Regions from separate parts of the Streptomyces sp. 1222.5 genome, predicted to be linked through region 3. Evidence: riboswitches for the same ligand, from Rfam matches in the RefSeq annotation. Region 3 holds a riboswitch; each other region holds the start of a gene.
The links. Region 3 has a riboswitch for cyclic di-AMP ahead of BLW57_RS16650 (LysM peptidoglycan-binding domain-containing protein). Riboswitches for the same ligand answer to the same signal wherever they lie in the genome.
Positions count from the first base shown of each region.

Region 1: it holds a riboswitch for cyclic di-AMP, as region 3 does, so the genes downstream of both, BLW57_RS33145 (C40 family peptidase) here and BLW57_RS16650 (LysM peptidoglycan-binding domain-containing protein) in region 3, are expected to answer to the same signal.
Region 2: it holds a riboswitch for cyclic di-AMP, as region 3 does, so the genes downstream of both, BLW57_RS11110 (M23 family metallopeptidase) here and BLW57_RS16650 (LysM peptidoglycan-binding domain-containing protein) in region 3, are expected to answer to the same signal.

Region 1 is NZ_FNSZ01000001.1:7,309,621-7,314,145, forward strand. Features, by position in the region: gene BLW57_RS33125 (8-amino-7-oxononanoate synthase) at 1-462, shown strand, start outside; gene BLW57_RS33130 (DUF397 domain-containing protein) at 530-754, opposite strand; gene BLW57_RS33135 (helix-turn-helix domain-containing protein) at 764-1,624, opposite strand; gene BLW57_RS33140 (ATP-binding protein) at 1,837-2,295, shown strand; gene BLW57_RS33145 (C40 family peptidase) at 2,508-2,990, opposite strand; cyclic di-AMP (ydaO/yuaA leader) riboswitch at 2,994-3,225, opposite strand; gene BLW57_RS33150 (hypothetical protein) at 3,565-3,873, opposite strand; gene BLW57_RS33155 (ATP-dependent Clp protease proteolytic subunit) at 3,881-4,516, opposite strand.
Region 2 is NZ_FNSZ01000001.1:2,487,118-2,491,642, reverse strand. Features, by position in the region: gene BLW57_RS11120 (M16 family metallopeptidase) at 1-1,021, shown strand, start outside; gene BLW57_RS11115 (M16 family metallopeptidase) at 1,018-2,406, shown strand; cyclic di-AMP (ydaO/yuaA leader) riboswitch at 2,636-2,795, shown strand; gene BLW57_RS11110 (M23 family metallopeptidase) at 2,809-3,564, shown strand; gene BLW57_RS11105 (GntR family transcriptional regulator) at 3,763-4,449, shown strand.
Region 3 is NZ_FNSZ01000001.1:3,731,092-3,735,616, reverse strand. Features, by position in the region: gene BLW57_RS16665 (nucleoside triphosphate pyrophosphohydrolase) at 1-365, shown strand, start outside; gene BLW57_RS16660 (cytochrome P450 family protein) at 457-1,779, shown strand; gene BLW57_RS16655 (LysM peptidoglycan-binding domain-containing protein) at 1,937-2,989, shown strand; cyclic di-AMP (ydaO/yuaA leader) riboswitch at 3,188-3,360, shown strand; gene BLW57_RS16650 (LysM peptidoglycan-binding domain-containing protein) at 3,365-4,054, shown strand; gene eno (phosphopyruvate hydratase) at 4,419-4,525, shown strand, end outside.

The sequences.
Region 1 (4,525 bases), 3.6 Mb from region 3:
ACGGCCACCCTGTCCAAGTCGCTGGGCAGCCAGGGCGGGGTGGTGCTCGGCCCGGCCCGGGTGATCGGCCATCTGGTCAACGCGGCCCGGACGTTCATCTTCGACACCGGTCTGGCGCCGGCGGCCGTGGGTGCCGCGCTGGCCGCGCTGCGGCTGCTCGTCCGGGAACCGGAGCGCGCGGCGCGGGCCCGGGAGGTGGCTTCGGAACTGCACGCACGGCTGACCGCCGCGGGCCTGGAAGCGGTACGTCCGGACGCCGCGGTGGTCTCCGTGCGGGCACCGTCCCCGGAGCAGGCGGTGCGCTGGGCGGCCGACTGCCGTACAGCGGGTCTGGCCGTGGGCTGTTTCCGTCCTCCCTCCGTGCCCGACGGCATCTCACGGCTGAGGCTGACCGCCCGGGCGGACCTGTCCGGGGCCGAGATCGAACGCGCTGTACGGGTGATCGGCGAGACGCGACCATGAGTCGGCGTGACACGGCCGGGCGTCGCCGCCAGGGGATGTGATCAGAGGCGGGCGGGGTGTCGGTGGATCACGGGAGCGTGGTCACGAACTCCGCCCAGCTCTCGGGGGAGAAGAGCAGTGCGGGTCCGGCAGGGTCCTTCGAGTCGCGCACGGCGAGCAGCCCGGCCCAGGGGCCGGTGTCCGGCCGGGCCGTCTCCACGCAGTTGTTGGCTCCCGTGCTGTGGCTGCTGCGCAGCCAGCTCACGTCGTGCAGGTCGGTACTGGCAGGGACGTTCCGAGGCAGAGCGGTCATGGTGCCTCCTTACGCGCCGTCACCTATCCCGGCGATGTAGTCCAACGAGTCCTCGGGTGAAAGGGCTTGGTTCTGAAGGGACTTGAAGGCCTGCGAGTAGGCCATCAGGTCTTCTTTCCGTTCGAGGTAGAGGCTACTCGTCAACTGGTCGACAACAACCACATCCAGATCAGAAGTGCTCGGAAATGAGAAGATAACGAAAGGCCCGGTGAGGCCGACATGCGCTCCGGCGCCGAACGGCAGTACCTGGAGCCGTACTTGGGGCAGCCGGGCGGCCTCCTCCAGCCGCTCCAGCTGCCGGGTCATCACCCCGGGACCGCCGACCTCGCGGCGCAGCACCGCCTCGTCGAGCACCGCGCTGAGCTCCAGCGGCGGGTGCGAACGCAGCACGTCCTGCCTGGCCAGACGTACTTCCACCAGCGCGTCCAGGTGCTCCTCGTCCAGGTCGTTCACGGCCGCCCGGGTCACCGCGGTGGCGTACTCGGCGGTCTGCAGCAGCCCCGGCACGACCGTCGTCTCCAGGGTGCGCATGACGCTCGCCTGCGACTCCAGACTGATGAAATCCCGGTACGTCGGCGGCAGCACCCCGCGATAGGCGTGCCACCACCGGTTGCTACCACCGGCGTCCTCCGACCCCGCCAGCATCAGCAGCAACTCGCGCAGATGTCCGCCCCGCACCCCGTAGGCGTCCAGGAGTAACCGCAGATCGGCCGGTTTCACACCGCTCGCGCCGGTCTCGATGCGGCTCACCTTCGACTGGTGCCAGCCGACCAGCTGCGCCGCCTCCCCGCTCGTGAGCCCAGCACCGGTACGCAGCGTGCGCAGTTCGGCGCCCAGTTTGCGGCGGCGCACCGCGGGACCGTTCTGCATGGGCTCCTCCTTACTCCTTATGGACCGCCCGGATACGGCTGCGCGTCGCAGAGTTCACCGCTTCGGGCGACAGATATATGCATATCTTGGTGGATCGCTCCCCGTGACCGGCCCGGTGATGGCAGTCTGGCGACGAGCACCAGTCCGGGACCGTACTCGAACCATCCGCTCCATGTCGGACTGCGGTCCCGCGGGAAAGGGACGACGTCGCCATGGCAGACCATCTGGAAGCATCCGTCACTCTGCCGAGCGATCCCGCCTCGGTCTCCGCGGCCCGCGCCTACGTGGTGGGGACGCTCGCGGAGTGGGGCCTGCCGTCGGACACCGACGTGGCCGACACCGTCCGGCTCATCGTCTCCGAACTCGCCACCAACGCCGTACAGCACACCTTCGGACAGTCACCCACCTTCACGGTCGACATCGCGCTGGACCGTGACGAACACCTGCGCATCGGCGTCACGGACAGTCATCCCCGCTTCCCCAAGAGACTGCCCGCCGCCGTCCAGCAGGACAACGGGCGCGGCATGGTCATCATCCGCTGTCTCACCGCCGAGTGCGGCGGCAAGCTCCGCGTCCGCCCGACCCGTGAGGGGGGCAAGACGGTGTTCATCGAACTTCCGTGGGCGCTGCCGGTCGAGCCGGTGGCGGCCGGAGGCCAGCAGGAACCGTAGCCCGGCACGCGCGCCCGGACGCCGTGACGCCCCGCCCGCGGCCTCCTCGGAGGTCGCGGCCGGGGCTGGACACCGGTGTCCGGGACGCCGCTGTTCGCGCTGATCCTCAGTGTGCCGGCCCCGGGCGCCATGGCTCCAGGCGGGCGCCGAGGCGGCGCTGACGGTCCTCGGAGCGGCCCCGCCGCCGGAGCCGCTCCTGCCGTGACGTCGGGTCAGCTCACCCGGCCGTACCACACGCTCTTCGTCCAGATCTTCTGGAGCCGCACCACGTCACCGGTCCTGGGCGCGTGCCAGATCTTGCCGTGACCGGCGTAGATGCCGACGTGGTAGACGCTGGAACCGGAGTGGAAGAACACCAGGTCGCCCGCCTTGCGGCTCCTGGCCGAGATGTGGTGCGACTTGTTGTACTGCTGGGCGGCGGTGCGTGGCAGCTTCTTGCCCGCCTTCTTGAACGAGTAGAGCGTCAGCCCCGAGCAGTCGAAGCGCCGCGGCCCGGTGGCCCCGTACTGGTACGGAGCACCCTTCTTGGAGGCCGCGATCTTCAGTGCCTTCGTCGCGGTGGCCGCGGTGGTCGCGGCCGAGGCGTCGGTGGCGAGGCCGGGCACCGCGATGGAGCCGCCGACGGCGGCGAGTGTCAGAGCCGAGGCCGTGCCGGCCCGGGCCATCAGCGACGGGACACGATTGAGCGCAGACATGCGCAACCCTTCGTCAGCCGCCTGTGAAGGATGACCTGTCGGATTCGGGCTGGCGAAGTTGCCCGGCCGCGTTGCCGCGGCTTCACCCCAAGGGCTGCTCGGAACATCCGGTCGTCCGCATCGAGCGGACGAACATCCGTTCCGGCGACCCGTCTAGCTTGGGTCCTCCACTCCTGCCGATCCACTCCTGTCGACCGGTCATCCGCGCGGCGGCAGGACTCGGCGTCCGCCCGGATCGCCCCGCCGCCGTGGCGGGGTCTTGTCGTCAGACAGGGATCTTCACTCACAGGTGTCCGAAAATCCCAATGGAATCGGGGATTTGTGGCGTTACTCACCACTCACCCGTTCGGGTGGACACTGCTCTGTTCGAGACATCGTCAAGTCCCGTTCGTAGCCCCCGACCTGGGGCGGAGCACTCGCCGGGACACCACGGACCGGTCCCGCGCGCAAGCCGGGAGGGTCAGAAAATCATCTGGATATACCTCGGTCGGCCGACAGTCGTTCGGACCGTTTCAACTCCGGCCCGAACGACGCGTCGACGCTCCGGCCCCCGCGGGCCCCACGCGCGTCCGGATCAGCCGACGCCGTCGGGCGGGAGTACGACGCGCGCGGTGCGGCGCTCGCCGTCCAGCACCCGCAGGGCCCGTGCCAGCGTGTCCCCGTGCAGCTCCGTCTCGCCCCGCGCGTGCATCAGCGCGAGCGCGTCACGCAGCTCCGCCGCCTTGCGCACCAGGGCCTGCGCCGCCCGCAGACCGGGATAGGTGTCGCCGTCGCGCGCGGGGTTGATCCGCCCCAGCAGGTCGGCCGCCTCCAGGTAACGGTCGATCAACTCGCCCTCCGCGCGGGTCAGCGCGGGCAGCGGTGGCAGTTCCTGAGGCGGCATCGGGCGCTCACCTCGCGTCCGGTGCGCCGGGCATCTCGCGGCGGCTGGGCACGACGCCGTCCACCAGGCCGTAGGCCAGGGCCCCGGAGGCGTCCAGGACCAGGTCCCGCTCCAGGTCCCGGTGAACCTGCTCCGCCGTGCGCCCCGTGTGCGCCGCGAGGATCGTCTCCGTCAGGGCGCGGGTCCGGGCCAACTCCCCGGCCTGGATCGCGAGGTCGCTGGGCTGCCCCCGCACCGGCTCCGGCAGGGCGGGCTGTTCGAGCACCATGCGGGCGCTCGGCAGCGTGAACCGCTGGCCGTGGGTGCCGGCCGCGAGCAGCACCGCGGCGACGGAGACGGCCTGCCCCAGGCAGTACGTCGCGATGTCGCAGCCGACGTACCGCATCGTGTCGTAGATCGCCGTCATCGCCCCGAAGGAACCGCCCGGGGAGTTGATGTAGAGCGTGATGTCCCGGTCGGGGGCGGCGTGTTCGAGGTACATGAACTGCGCCGTCACGTCGTTCGCGGCGGCGTCGTCGACCGGTGTGCCGAGGAAGACGACCCGGTCCTCGAAGAGCTTGCCGTACGGATCCAGGGTGCGCGCGCCGCTGCCGGTGCGCTCGGTGAACTCGGGCAGGACGTGACGGGCGGACGGTCGGGACATGGGCATACC
Region 2 (4,525 bases), 1.2 Mb from region 3:
GCTCGCCGCGCTGGACGACGACTCGATGGAGAACCAGCGGGACGTCGTGAAGAACGAGCGCCGCCAGCGCTACGACAACGTTCCCTACGGCACCGCCTTCGAGAAGCTGACCGCGCTGTCGTACCCCGAGGGCCACCCGTACCACCACACGCCGATCGGCTCGATGGCGGACCTGGACGCCGCCACTCTGGAGGACGCGCGCCAGTTCTTCCGCACCTACTACGCGCCGAACAACGCGGTGCTCTCGGTGGTCGGCGACATCGACCCGCAGCAGACCCTCGCCTGGATCGAGCGGTACTTCGGCTCCATCGCGTCCCACGACGGCAAGCCCGAGCCCCGCGACGGCTCGCTGCCGGAGATCATCGGCGGGCAGAAGCGCGAGGTCCTCGTGGAGGAGGTCCCGGCGCGTGCGCTGATGGCCGCCTACCGGCTGCCCCACGACGGCACGCGCGCGTGCGACGCGGCCGACCTCGCCCTGACCGTCCTCGGCGGAGGCGAGTCCTCCCGCCTGTACAACCGGCTGGTGCGCCGCGACCGTACGGCCGTCGCGGCCGGCTTCGGCCTCCTGCGGCTGTCCGGGGCGCCCTCCATGGGCTGGCTTGACGTGAAGACCTCCGGTGACGTCGAGGTGCCGGTCATCGAGGCCGCCATCGACGAGGAGCTGGCCCGGTTCGCCGCGGAGGGCCCGACGCCCGAGGAGATGGAGCGCGCCCAGGCCCAGTTGGAGCGCGAGTGGCTGGACCGGCTCGGCACGGTCGTCGGCCGCGCCGACGAACTGTGCCGGTACGCCGTCCTGTTCGGCGACCCGCAGCTCGCGCTCACCGCCGTCAAGCGCGTACTGGAGGTCACCCCCGAGGAGGTCCAGGAGGTCGCCAAGGCCCGGCTGCGGCCCGACAACCGCGCGGTGCTCGTCTACGAGCCGAAGTCCCCGGAGACCGTCGAGGACGCCCAGGTCCCCGAGGACCCGGAACAGGAAGCGACCGTAGAGGCCGGCAACGAGAACGAGGAGACGGCCAAGTGACCGAGCTCGCCACCATGGAGTTCCACCCCCGGCCGCAGCCGGGCGACGCCAAGCCGTGGGCGTTCCCGGCCCCCGAGCGCGGCACGCTGGACAACGGCCTGACCGTGCTGCGCTGCCACCGCCCCGGCCAGCAGGTCGTCGCCGTCGAGGTGATGCTGGACGCACCCCTGGACGCCGAGCCCGCCGGCCTGGACGGCGTCGCCACGATCATGGCGCGGGCCTTCTCCGAGGGCACGGACAAGCACTCGGCCGAGGACTACGCCGCCGAGCTGGAGCGCGCGGGCGCCACGCTCGACGCGCACGCCGACCACCCCGGGGTCCGGCTCAGCCTGGAGGTCCCGGCCTCCCGCCTGGCCAAGGGCCTCGGCCTGCTCGCCGACGCCCTGCGCGCCCCCGCCTTCGCGGAGAGCGAGGTCGAGCGGCTGGTCCGCAACCGCCTGGACGAGATCCCGCACGAGCTGGCCAACCCCTCCCGCCGGGCCGCCAAGGAGCTCTCCAAGGAGCTGTTCCCGGTGACCTCGCGCATGTCCCGGCCGCGCCAGGGCACCGAGGAGACGGTCGAGAAGATCGACGCGGCGTCCGTACGCGCCTTCTACGACCGGCACGTCCGCCCCGCCACGGCCACCGTGGTCGTCGTCGGCGACCTCACCGGCACCGACCTGGAGGAGCTGCTCGGCGACACCCTCGGCGCGTGGACCGGCACGCCGGGCGAGCCGCGGCCGGTGCCGCCGGTGACCGCCGACGACACCGGCCGCGTGGTCATCGTGGACCGGCCGGGCGCCGTGCAGACGCAGCTGCTCATCGGGCGCGTCGGCCCGGACCGGCACGACCGGGTCTGGCCCGCCCAGGTCCTCGGCACCTACTGCCTCGGCGGCACCCTCACCTCCCGCCTGGACCGCGTGCTGCGCGAGGAGAAGGGCTACACCTACGGGGTACGGGCGTTCGGGCAGGTCATGCGGTCGGCCCCGGACGGCACCGGTGCCTCGATGCTCGCCATCAGCGGCTCCGTGGACACGCCGAACACCGGTCCCGCGCTGGACGACCTGTGGAAGGTGCTGCGCACCCTCGCGGCGGAGGGCCTGACCGACGCCGAGCGGGACGTCGCCGTGCAGAACCTCGTCGGGGTGGCGCCGCTGAAGTACGAGACCGCGGCGGCCGTCGCGAGCACCCTGGCCGACCAGGTCGAGCAGCACCTGCCCGACGACTTCCAGGCGACGCTGTACCGGCAGCTGGCCGCGACGGGCACGGTCGAGGCGACCGCGGCCGTCGTCAACGCCTTCCCGGTGGACCGGCTGGTGACCGTCCTCGTCGGCGACGCCTCCCGGATCAAGGCGCCGGTCGAGGCGCTCGGCATCGGCGAAGTCACCGTCGTCACGGCCGAATAGCGGCCGCTGCCGCGGAGCACGGCACGCGTGCGTGGGGCCCTGCCGACCTACGGGTCGTCAGGGCCCCCGCCGTTCCACTCGCTTCACCAGATGCCCGATTTGGGGCGGAGGTTGCCTGTCTGCCCTGTGGGATGCGCTACAAAAGCCCGGATCCGTTTGAGGATTGAAAGCGGGCTTCCGTAGGTTCGTCCAGGCTGTTCGTCACGCACCACGCCGCGCCCGCGGCACCGGACAGTCATCGCCGAGTCCCCGTACGGCGCGAGCCAGGGGAGCCGGGGACCCATCGTCCCTGGGGTGAATCGGGCGCCCGCGCGTGAGCGAGGGGGCCCGTAGGAGACCTTCCTGCTCCGAACCCGTCAGCTAACCCGGTAGGCGAGAAGGAAGGAAAGGACCAGCCACTTCATGGCGTTCATGTGCGCCACCGGGAAGCATCGCAAGCCCGGCCGGGTCAAGCGCACCACCGCGCAGGCGGCCGGTGTCGCCGCCCTCACCACCACGGGTGTCATCGGCACCCTCGCCGCGTCGCCGGCGCTCGCCGCCGAGAACGCCGCGGAGCAGACCGGCCTCACGCCCGTCGTGACCGTCAGCGACGACGTCGCGGAGCAGATCAGCGCGCAGGCGGACGCCCAGAAGCAGGCCGCCGAGCAGCAGGCGGCCGAGGAGGCCGCCGCCAAGGCCGCCGCCGCCAAGGTCAAGGAGGAGCGCGAGGCCAGGGCCCGCGCCGCCCGTGAGGCCGAGCGCAAGCGCCTGAACGCGTTCGTCGCCCCGATCGTGCACTCCTACGTGTCCACCGCCTACAAGGCCAGCAGCTCGCTGTGGTCCTCCGGCTCCCACACCGGTATCGACTTCCACGCGGCCAGCGGCACGTCCGTCCACGCGGTCGGTTCCGGCACCGTCGTCTCCACCGGCTGGGGCGGCGCGTACGGCAACCAGATCGTGATCCGGATGGCCGACGGCATGTACACCCAGTACGGCCACCTGTCGTCCATCGGCGTCACGGTGGGCCAGAAGGTCGTCCCCGGCCAGCAGATCGGTCTGTCCGGCGCGACCGGCAACGTCACGGGCCCGCACCTCCACTTCGAGGCCCGTACGAGCCCCGACTACGGCTCGGACGTCGACCCCATCGCCTATCTCCGCAACCACGGCGTGAACGTCTGACGCCACCCCGCGGACATGCGAAAGCCCCGGCTCACCGAGCCGGGGCTTTCGCCGTTTCCGGGTGATCCCCGTCGGACCGCTGTCCAAAAAATATCCATGGATTCCGGCCTGCCGTCGGAAATTCGGCCTCTTTGGAATAGAGTCACGGAAAGGGCGTCCCCTGCGGGCGTTTCACGGGGATTAAGGCGGAGGTCGGTCATGCGTGTTCCGGCGCATTCGGTGTGCACGGCGATCCGGGACGACATCGTCGCCGGTGTCCACGAGCGCGGCGGCCGGCTCACCGAGGAAGTGCTGGCCCGCCGCTACGGCGTCTCGCGCGTCCCCGTCCGTGAGGCCCTGCGCACCCTGGAGGCGGAGGGGTTCGTGGTGACCCGCCGGCACGCGGGCGCGTGCGTGGCCGAACCGACCGCGCAGGAGGCCGCAGACCTGCTGGAGATGCGCCTGCTCCTGGAGCCGCTCGGCGCGGCACGGGCGGCACAGCGGCGTACGGAGGCCCATCTCAAGGTGCTGCGCGGCCTGGTACGGCTGGGCCAGGAGCGGGCCAGGAGGGGCGGCAGCGAGGAGCTGCGCGCACTGAGCGGCTGGTTCCACGAGACGCTGGCGCAGGCCTCCGGCAGCCCCTCGCTGGCCTCGATGCTCACCCAGCTGCGCCACAAGATCACCTGGATGTACGCGGTGGAGGCCCCGCAGAGCCCGCTGGACTCCTGGGCGGAGCACGGCGCGATCGTGGACGCGGTGGCACGCGGCGACGGCGAGCGCGCGCGGGCGGTCACGGCGCTGCACGCCGAGCGCGCGACGGGCGCGCACCGTCTGCGCTTTTCCGGCGGCGCCGAGCGTGTGAGGACTTCGCAACATGCCGTAAACACGACGGGCCGACGGTATTAACACGGGTGTCGTATACAAAGAGGGGGAATTCGGTGGGGGTTGTTTCTCGCTGCCCGAATTCATTCTCGCGGTGATT
Region 3 (4,525 bases):
ACCGTCACCCGCATGTCTTCGGCGAGGAGAGGGCCGAGACGCCGGAGGACGTCAAGGAGCACTGGCTGCGGACCAAGGCCGAGGAGAAACAGCGCACCTCGGTCACCGAGGGCGTCCCCCTCGGCCAGCCCGGCCTCGCCCTCGCCGCCAAGCTCGCCTCCCGCGCACGCACGGCGGACCTGGACGTCCCGCTGCCGCAGGGGGAGGGCGTCGGCTACGAGCTGCTCGCGCTGGCGGTCCGCGCCGAGGCGTCCGGCGTCGACCCGGAAGCGGCGCTGCGCGCGGCGGCACGGGTCTACCGGGACGCGATACGCGCGGCGGAGGGCACGGGCCGGGCGGACGGCCCGGCGCCGCAGGAGGGGTAGCGGGCCCGGGCGGCCCGAGGGTACGGAACCCGGCGGCGCGGGGCACGACACCGCGGGCGGGACGGCGGGCCCGTCCGGATACCGTCGAGGGGTGACCGACCAGCCCCGCCCCTCGACCGCCCCCGGTTCCGCGCCCGAGCTCTTCACCTGGGAGTTCGCCACCGACCCGTACCCCGCCTACGCCTGGCTGCGCGAGCACGCGCCGGTGCACCGCACCCGGTTGCCCAGCGGTGTCGAGGCCTGGCTGGTCACCCGTTACGCCGACGCCAAGCAGGCCCTGGCCGACCAGCGGCTGAGCAAGAACCCGGCGCATCACGACGAGCCCGCGCACGCCAAGGGGAAGACCGGCATCCCCGGTGAGCGCAAGGCCGAGCTGATGACGCACCTGCTGAACATCGACCCGCCCGACCACACCCGGCTGCGCCGGCTCGTGAGCAAGGCGTTCACCCCGCGCCGGGTCGCCGAGTTCGCGCACCGCGTGCAGGAGCTCACCGACCACCTCATCGACCGGTTCGCCGAGCGTGGCTCCGCCGACCTCATCCACGAGTTCGCCTTCCCGCTGCCCATCTACGCCATCTGCGACCTCCTCGGCGTCCCGCGCGAGGACCAGGACGACTTCCGGGACTGGGCCGGGATGATGATCCGGCACGGCGGTGGACCGCGGGGCGGGGTCGCGCGGTCGGTGAAGAAGATGCGCGGCTACCTGGCCGAGCTGATCCACAAGAAGCGTGCGGCCCTGCCCGCCGAGCCGGGGCCCGGCGAGGACCTCATCTCGGGTCTCATCCGCGCCTCCGACCACGGTGAGCACCTCACCGAGAACGAGGCCGCCGCCATGGCCTTCATCCTCCTGTTCGCCGGCTTCGAGACCACCGTCAACCTCATCGGCAACGGCACCTACGCCCTGCTCACCCATCCCGCACAGCGCCGGCGGCTGCAGGAGTCCCTGGCGAGGGGGGAGCGGGACCTCCTGGAGACCGGGGTGGAGGAACTGCTGCGCTTCGACGGGCCGGTGGAGCTGGCCACCTGGCGGTTCGCCACCGAGCCGCTCACCGTCGGCGGGCGGGACATCGCGCCGGGCGACCCGGTGCTGGTCGTGCTGGCGGCGGCCGACCGGGACCCCGCGCGTTTCGCCGACCCGGACGTGCTGGACCTCGCCCGCCGCGACAACCAGCACCTCGGCTACGGCCACGGCATCCACTACTGCCTCGGCGCGCCGCTCGCCCGCCTGGAGGGCCAGACCGCGCTCGCCACCCTCCTCACCCGCCTGCCCGACCTGCGGCTCGCCGCCGACCCGGCCGAACTGCGCTGGCGCGGCGGACTCATCATGCGCGGCCTGCGCACCCTGCCCGTGGAGTTCACTCCGGCCGCCCCGGCCACCGGGGGAACCGGCGAGGAGCCGGCCCAGAGTTCGTAGAACCGTCAACACCACAGGCGTTCAACTCTGTGATCTTCACGTGATCTGCGCGGCATGAACTTGTGACAAGTGATCGTCTGCCGATACGTTCCTCCCTCAGCGTGGCGACGAGCACCATCCGCCGCGTCGGTCCTGCTGTCGCACGAAAGGCTTCCGCATGCTCTCCGGGAACGGCCGCCATCGTCGCCCCCGTCAGGCTCCAGCTCTCCTCGTCGCGGCCGGAGTGACCGGCTCCGCCATCGCCATCCCGCTGCTCGGCGCGGCGAGCGCCAACGCGGCCGACGGCACCACGTGGGACAAGGTGGCCGAGTGCGAGAGCGGCGGCTCGTGGAGCGCCGACACCGGCAACGGCTACTACGGCGGACTCCAGATATCGCAGGAGGACTGGGACAAGTACGGCGGCGGGCAGTACGCCTACAGCGCCGACGAGGCCAGCCGCTCGCAGCAGATCTCCGTCGCCGAGAAGATCCTCGCCGACCGGGGCACCACCCCCTGGGCCACCTGCGCCCTGCTCTCCGGGCTGACCCAGAACTCCGGCTCCCTGGACGTCGACACGGGCGTCGACGAGTCCGGGAACGCACAGGGTTCGGACGACTCGTCTGGATCGGGTGACACCTCCCCGTCGTCCGGTCTGCCGGATTCGTCGTCGTCCGGCGATTCCTCCGCCTCCGACTCCACCGGCTCCTCCGGCTCCAAGGCCGACTCGGACTCCTCCGGTGACGCGCACGGGAAGCCCACCTCCCACCCGGACAAGGGCGGCAAGGGGCACGGCACCGAGGACGATTCGACCGGTACCAACACTCCCAAGTCGGACAAGTCCGCCTCCCCCGAGGCCGGTGACGCCGGAAGCCCGCAGGGGGACGGCGGCTCGCCCACGGCCGTTCCGGATGCCGGCAACTCGGACAATTCCCAGCAGAACGCCGGATCCTGGAGCCTGGTCGACACCGGCGCGCTCAGCAGTGGCGGACGTCACCGCGGCGAGAGCGCGGACGAAAACGTGACAAACGGTCAGGACTCCACCTCGACCGGCCGTCACGCCTCCCGTGAGGCGGACGACTACACCGTCCGTCAGGGCGACTCGCTCGCCTCCATCGCCGAGTCCCTTGCGGTCGAGGGCGGGTGGCGCGCCCTCTACGCCGGCAACAAGAAGGAGATCGGGTCCGACCCGAACCGCATCACTGCCGGTCAGACCCTGGAAATCGGTACCTAAACGGACGCCGGATAGCGGGAGTTGACGCCCCACTTGCGGCGCTAATGTCCGGTTTGGTGAAAGTGTGGGATGAGTCTCAGAAGCCCTGATCGTCTTTGAAATTCCGCGGATCGCGTGTCTACGGTCAAGGCCGCTCGTCACCACGAGCCCCGGCAGTCGCAACGCCGAATCCTGCCAGCGGTTGCCCGGGAACAGTCGTCGCGTCATGCGCCGTAGGCAGGAGCGGGGGACCCAAGGTAAGTGCCGTTGCCGGCAGTTGAGCCGGCACCGGCTTGGGGTGAAGCCGCACTCCGCGCAAGCGGGAGTGCGGCCGGGCAACTCAACCGGCCCGAACCCGACAGCTCACCTCGCAGGCGTCGGTGAGGGGATCGATCCATGCTGTTTTCCAGCAAGGGCAAGCACCGTCGTCCGTCCAAGGCCGTCCGCGCCGTCGCGCTCGCCGGTGTCACCGGTGCCGCCGTCGCCGCTCCGCTGATGGCGGCCGGCAACGCCTCCGCCGCCACCGCCTCCCAGTGGGACGCGGTCGCCCAGTGCGAGTCCGGCGGCAACTGGTCCATCAACACCGGAAACGGCTACTACGGCGGTCTGCAGTTCTCCGCCTCCACCTGGGCCGCGTACGGCGGCACCGCCTACGCCCCGCAGGCCAACCAGGCCGGCAAGGCGCAGCAGATAGCCGTCGCCGAGAAGGTTCTCGCCGCCCAGGGCAAGGGCGCCTGGCCGGTCTGCGGCACGGGCCTGTCGAGCACCCCCTACAACGGCTCGACCGGCTCCACCTCGACGGGCGGCTCCTCGTCGAAGACGACGACCACCACCCGCTCCACCGACACGCAGGCCGCCTCCCGGTCCGCCGAGCGTCCGGCCGCGAGCAAGACCGTCACCACCCCGACCGGCAAGAAGGTCAAGAAGGGCGACGGCGAGTACAAGGTGGTCAAGGGCGACACCCTCAGCACCATCGCCACGAAGCACCACGTCCAGGGCGGCTGGAAGAAGCTCTTCGAGCTGAACAAGGACATCGTCCAGGACGCCGACATGATCTTCCCCGGTCAGCAGCTGCACCTGAAGTGACACCCGGCTCCCGGCCGGACCACAGCGCCCTCACATCCCCGGTGCGCACCCTGGAGGTGCCCACCCCGAAGACCCCGTGAGGGTCACCCCCGTCCCCACGGGCTCCCCGCCCCGGCGCGTCTTTCCCCCGTACGCGCCGGGGCGGGGTTTTTCGTCTCCCGGTCCGCTTCCGGCCCTTTCCCTGTTCTTCATCGCGCCCCCCTTTGTTCCGACGGTGAACAATGGGTACCGTCTGCGTGTCCCGCCCTGTCCACGGGACGGTCGGTCGGTGGCCGACGGCCCGTGGGCGGATAGGCTCTAGGCGCAAGGCCCGGAGCCGTGAGGCACCCAGCCCCGCACTTCCAGCGTCACATCCAAGAAGGAGATGCTCGTGCCGTCCATCGACGTCGTCGTAGCCCGGGAAATCCTGGACTCCCGAGGCAACCCCACGGTCGAGGTCGAGGTCGGCCTCGACGACGGCAGCACGGGTCG